2 regions of the Brucella sp. BE17 genome follow, and region 2 is predicted to be linked to the other one. Evidence: predicted binding sites of a transcription regulator. Region 2 holds the regulator's gene; the other holds the start of a gene.

Region 1 (3,191 bases), 390 kb from region 2:
GCGTGCTACCAATGAATCGCGCGGGCGGATTTTCGGCCTCTATATGATGGTCAACTACGGAGCCACCATGTCCGGGCAGATGCTGGTCGCAGCTGGTGACGTGCGTTCCGACCATCTCTTCATGATCTGTGGCGTGTTTTTCTGTCTGGCGCTCATTCCCACCGCCATTTCCACCGCCGTCAGCCCAAAGCCGCTCACCGAAGTGCAACTCGACCTCAAGGCGCTTTACCGCAACTCTCCTGCCGCCTTCGTCGGCTGCATATTGATCGGCATCGCCAATGGTGCCTGGGGTACGCTGGGCGCTGTTTTCGGCGCACAGTCCGGCATTTCAACCACACAGATCGCCCTGATGGTCAGCGCCACCATTGCCGCAGGTGCTGTGATGCAAATTCCCGTCGGGCGTATTTCCGATCTTGTCGACCGTCGGCTGGTTCTGGCGGGTGTCGCGGCTCTCGCTGCCCTGATGGGCCTTGCAACCTTCATTGCCGCGCCTTCGAATGGCACCGTCATCATCGTTATGGCCGGCTTATACGGTGCCCTTGCCTATGCGCTTTATCCGGTCGCCGTAGCACACGCCAACGACCATGCAACGGCGGAAAGCTTTGTAAAAGTTTCGAGCGGGCTGCTGCTGCTTTATGGTTTCGGCACCATGCTCGGCCCGTTGCTTGCCGCGGTTGCCATGGATATATTCTGGCCTTCGGGGCTGTTTGCCATCACCATGCTCGCGCATATTTCGATTACTGGCTATGCCCTCTTCCGCTCTCGCCAGCGTGCGGCGCTTCCAAAGGAAGAAAAAGACCAGTTCAAGAGCATGCCATCCGAGCGCGGTGCAACGCCTGAAGCGCTGAACCTTGATCCGAGAGCAGAGACGGAAGGCTGATATTTTCGCCGGTCGGTGGAAAAATAATAAGCAATAAAATAACTGTAAAAAAAATATGCGGCGGCTGTGACACAGCCGCCAACTTCACCATTCTGGTAAATTCCTCAAGCCTTAAAGCGAGATGCTCGCATTTAATACGATAGAGCGACCGTGTTTAACACCCGCGTAGGCGTGATGTTCGCTCTAACGGCTCTTCGAAAATACCTTCATTATTAATGACGGGTGGCTTGGGATTTTACTTTTTCAATCTGCTCCTTGAGCAGAAGTTTCTTGCGCTTGAGAGTGGTAACATGAAGATCATCCATTGCCGGTGACGCCAGGGCTTCGGAAATTTCCTGCTCCAGAGCGCCATGCTTCTTTTCGAGCGTGGCAAGATGGGACTCGATAGCCATCATCAGTTCTCCTTTGTTTTGTTTCCACAATAACAACGGAACAAACCGGCTTTTGTTCAAGCTGTGCTGCTCCGTCTGCTCAAACTGCATGAAACGCCCGGCACATCTCCTGTTTTCCGGGCCGAACACACAGTCCCGGCTGCCAGGGAAGCGTCATTGATTGTTATCTTCGACAGCCGCTCCCATGACAGAACCATGACAGTTTGGCACGAGTTTGGTCTAAAGTCGAATTTGTCGTGGTAGCATTTTCCAATCACGAAAAATGTGATAAAGGCTCAACCAAACGGGCTGGATGCTGTGCCTTTGACGGGATGGCGCAGCCCGTATGTTTATTCAAAAGAACGGGGCTTTCGCATGTCCGATCAGGATCAGGCCGAGATAAGATTGGCCGTCGCACGTCTGAAACAGGAACACGCGGATTTCGATGCAGCCATCAAGGCCATGATGGAAGTTGGCTGTGACCAGTTGCGCATCCAGCGCATGAAAAAGAAAAAGCTCCAGATCAAGGACAAGCTTCAGGAGCTTGAAGATCAGGTCATTCCCGATATCATCGCCTGAGGGCGCTTTACATGGAACAAACAAGCCGGGCCTGCCCGGCTTTGCCTTTTATAAAAATCAATGCAGTGAAACAGGAATGATCAATGAGCGTGAGTGCCGACGTCGCCATCATCATGGGCAGCCAGTCCGATTGGGAAACCATGCGCCATGCAACCGACACGCTGGAAGCGCTCGGCATTTCCTTTGATGCCCGCATTGTCTCCGCGCATCGCACACCCGACCGGCTGGTTGATTTTGCCAAGGGCGCGAAGGCCCAAGGTTTCAAGGTCATTATTGCAGGTGCCGGCGGGGCCGCGCATCTGCCCGGCATGACTGCGGCCATGACGCCACTGCCGGTCTTTGGCGTTCCCGTGCAATCAAAGGCGCTTTCGGGGCAGGATTCGCTGCTCTCTATCGTGCAGATGCCTGCAGGCATTCCGGTCGGAACACTCGCCATTGGTCGCGCCGGTGCGGTCAACGCAGCGCTTCTCGCAGCAGCCGTTCTCGCACTTCATGATGATACGCTTGCCGCCCGTCTTGATGAATGGCGTCTGGCTCAGACGCAAAGTGTGGCCGAACGCCCATCCAACGAGGTGTAAGATGAACATAAACGCACTTCAGCCCGGTTCCACCATCGGCATCATCGGCGGCGGGCAACTTGGCCGCATGCTGGCGATCGCCGCTGCGCGCCTCGGCTTCAATACGATCATTCTGGAACCACAGGCCGATTGCCCGGCGGCACAGGTTGCCAACCGGCAGATCATTGCCGCCTATGATGACTCGACGGCGCTTGGCGAACTAGCTGAGGCCTGCGATGTCATCACCTATGAATTCGAGAATGTGCCGGTCAGTGCCGTGGATGGCCTTGCTGAAAGCGCTATTGTTCTGCCGCCTCCGGCAGCGCTTGAAATCTCGCAGGACCGTTTTACCGAAAAGAAGTTTCTCAATGAAAGCGGCATCGAGACGGCGCAATGGCGTCTGGTTGACGATCATGAAAGTCTGATTGCAGCCCTTGCAGCGCTCGGCGAGCGGGGCATCCTGAAAACCCGACGTTTTGGCTATGACGGCAAGGGGCAGGTTCGCCTGACATCACTTGATGAGCGACAAGCGCAGGACGCGATCGAGGCCATCAAAAACGCCCCTGCCATTCTAGAAGGCTTTGTCGATTTCGAGCGCGAAGTCTCGGTCATTGCTGCACGTGATCAAAACGGTAATGTTGCGATCTTCGACATTGCCGAGAACGTGCACAAGAACGGCATTCTTGCCACCTCCACAGTTCCGGCCAACATTAGCGCCAATACGGCAGAAGCAGCGCGCAGCGCTGCGGAAAAGCTTTTGCATGCACTTGATTATGTCGGTGTGCTGGGGCTCGAATTCTTCGT
Region 2 (3,191 bases):
CCACAGCGACGAGGCCGTCCGGGCTTGAACGATTTGATTCGAAGAACATTGCCCGCTCAAGGCAATTGCGGTCTCGCGCCGTGTAGGTGTAAGTCTTGACGCCATTGACTGACTTGACGTGACTTGTCGACGCCGTCTTATCGCTCTTTGCCGAGGAACCGGTCGTCGTGCAACCCGTCACCAAAAAAGGTGCTACAATCAATCCCGCCAGAACAGGCAGCTTCCATTTACCCACGCGCGTCAATGGCACACTCCATAGCTCGGGTTCACTCGCATATCTGAACCCTTCATAATCAGCCGGTCAAAAAGCATAAGCGCACGGCTGGGGTGCAATTTTGAAAATGGACGAAGATCAGTTTCTCGCGCCCGTTACTTCACTTGTCATATCCAAAGTTTTGTAACTTTTAGGCTAAAAAATGACGAAAGAGCAAATTCTGCAATCGCTTCTTTGACGCCTTGCTGACTTGGAGTAAACCATTTCGTATTTTTCAATCGCCGCGCAAATAGTTCAAAATCATTAATATTTTCTTAAATATACATGACCTTGACGAGATGGATGGTATTCGTTGTAATTCAACGGCTTGCAATACGCGTCACAACATTACCTTAATCTGAAAAACTTCTTCCACCAAGGTTTTCTTCTTGAAAATGATCGCCGAAGAACATCAACCGGCACATATTTCTGACTACGTAACGGTTCCATGAACTTTGATGTGGTGAATGTAATATTACGTGAAAACAGCCGGTTTTCATCTTTATGACGAGGCGAATCACTGGTGTTGCTTGGCGCAGATATCAAACAAGGCCCGCCTTCCAGCTGGAAAGCGGACCTTGAATTCAGTGCGGAAAGAATTCAACCGAACGAGTAGCCAGCTCCGCGCACGGTGCGAATGGGATCAAGACCGCGGCTGACATTGATCGCCTTGCGCAGGCGTCCGACATGCACATCCACGGTACGGTCATCGACATAGATGTCCGGACCCCAGACGCCATCGAGCAACTGGCTGCGCGAAAAGACGCGGCCCGGCGACATCATGAAATATTCCAGAAGGCGAAATTCTGTCGGTCCGAGACGAATTTCCTTTTCCTTGCGGTAAACGCGGTGCTGCTGGCGGTCGAGCACCAGCTCGCCCACTTTGAGCACATGCGAAAGCAGGCTCGGATTGGCGCGGCGCAGCATGGCCTTGACGCGGGCCAGAAGTTCCGGCGTGGAAAAGGGCTTGACCACATAGTCGTCCGCACCAACGCTCAATCCCCGCACGCGCTCGCTTTCCTCGCCACGCGCGGTCAGCATGATGACCGGCAGACGTTCCGTTTCCGGCCATTGGCGCAGACGGCGGCAAAGCTCGATGCCAGAAACGCCCGGCAACATCCAGTCTAGAATGAGAAGGTCGGGCACATTTTCACGCAACGCGATTTCCGCCTCATCCCCCCGCAACATTGTATCGACGTGATAGCCTTCGGCTTCCAGATTATAGCGCAGCAGAACGCTCAACGCTTCTTCGTCTTCAACCACAGCGATTTTGGGTACCTGTGACATGCGGTATTTCCTGTTCAAATCCGCGAACGGCAGATCAAATCCCCCAGTATCGATCCTGTGCCGTCGCGCTATTCCTTCATGCTCCCCGCCAAAGCGACAATGGTCGGTCTGCCTCAGCTTGGCGTATCCACGACGATGCCGTGGCTAAGATCGTCCTTGGGGCGTTCCGTGGGCATCTGCAGGCCAGTCACGATATAATAGACCGTCTCGGCAATATTGGTGGCATGATCGCCGATACGCTCGATATTCTTGGCGCAGAACAAAAGATGCGTGCAGGCCGAAATATTGCGCGGATCTTCCATCATATAGGTCAGCAACTCGCGGAACAGCGAGGTGTACATCGCATCAATTTCGTCATCGCGATCACGCACCACATTGATCTGCTGCACGGAGCGCGTCGCATAGGCGTCAAGCACATCCTTCAACTGCGTCAGGGCCAGCTCTGCCAGCGTTTCAAGACCGCGATAAAGCTTGATCGGCTGCCTCGATTCGGAAACAGCAGCAACGCGCTTGGCAATATTCTTACCCAGATCACCGACGCGCTCCAGATCGGCTGAAATGCGGATCGAACCAATGATCTCACGCAAATCCACAGCCATTGGCTGGCGCTTGGCGATAATCATGACAGCCTTATCGTCAATCTCGCGCTCGCTTGCATCTAGAATGAGATCGTCGGAAATCACGCGCTGGGCCAGCGCATTGTCGGCATTGACAATGGCTGCCACGGATTGCTCGACCATGCGTTCGGCATGACCGCCCATTTCGGCGATCTTTTGCGCAAGGAATTTCAGTTCATCGTCATAGGCACTAACGGTATGCTGAGCCATAATAAACCTCGTTATGGAAATCGTGAGAACCCGTCAGCCAAAGCGTCCGGTGATGTAATCCTGGGTGCGCTTTTCGGTCGGTGCCGTAAACATCGTCTCGGTATCGCCCACTTCGACGAGATTGCCCAGGTGGAACATGGCCGTGCGCTGCGACACACGTGCCGCCTGCTGCATGGAGTGGGTCACGATAACGATGGTGTAGTTCTGGCGCAATTCGTCGATAAGCTCTTCCACCTTGGCGGTGGCGATAGGATCAAGTGCCGAGCATGGCTCATCCATGAGGATTACTTCTGGGCTGACTGCAATGGCGCGAGCAATACACAGGCGCTGCTGCTGGCCGCCTGACAGGCCAGTGCCTGCATCGTGCAGACGGTCTTTCACTTCCTCGAAAAGGCTGGCCTTCTGAAGGCTGGTCACGACGATTTCTTCCATATCGGCCTTGTTGCGCGCCAGACCATGGATACGCGGTCCATAGGCCACATTTTCATAAATGGTCTTTGGAAACGGGTTCGGCTTCTGGAACACCATGCCGACACGGGCGCGCAGTTCTACCACGTCGATTTTTGGATCGTAGATATCCTCGTCATCGAGCGTGATCTTGCCAGTGATGCGGCAGCCCTCGATGGTGTCGTTCATGCGATTGAGCGAGCGCAGGAAGGTAGACTTGCCGCAACCAGAAGGACCAATCAGCGCCGTGACCATCTTTTCCGGCACCTCCAGATCAACTTCGAACAGGGCCTGCTTCTCACCATAGAATACACAAACCTTGTCGCCGCGCATCTTTACGGAATTTGCGTTGGCGTTCATCTTTTCTCCTACGGCTT

The links. The regulator PhoB, encoded in region 2, activates phosphate uptake and scavenging genes when phosphate is short. The targets are predictions, from matches to a motif close to TGTCATNNANCTGTCAT.
Region 1: AAIB41_RS07950 (DUF465 domain-containing protein) is a predicted target of PhoB. The motif match lies at 1,457-1,473, and genes of this name have one in related genera.

What each region holds. Positions count from the first base shown of each region.
Region 1 covers NZ_CP154467.1:1,631,347-1,634,537, forward strand. Annotated here, with positions in the region: gene AAIB41_RS07940 (MFS transporter) at 1-880, shown strand, start outside; gene AAIB41_RS07945 (DUF465 domain-containing protein) at 1,093-1,275, opposite strand; gene AAIB41_RS07950 (DUF465 domain-containing protein) at 1,627-1,830, shown strand; gene purE (5-(carboxyamino)imidazole ribonucleotide mutase) at 1,920-2,408, shown strand; gene AAIB41_RS07960 (5-(carboxyamino)imidazole ribonucleotide synthase) at 2,410-3,191, shown strand, end outside.
Region 2 covers NZ_CP154467.1:2,020,587-2,023,777, reverse strand. Annotated here, with positions in the region: gene AAIB41_RS09840 (cell wall hydrolase) at 1-244, opposite strand, end outside; gene phoB (phosphate regulon transcriptional regulator PhoB) at 854-1,540, opposite strand; gene phoU (phosphate signaling complex protein PhoU) at 1,654-2,370, opposite strand; gene pstB (phosphate ABC transporter ATP-binding protein PstB) at 2,401-3,174, opposite strand.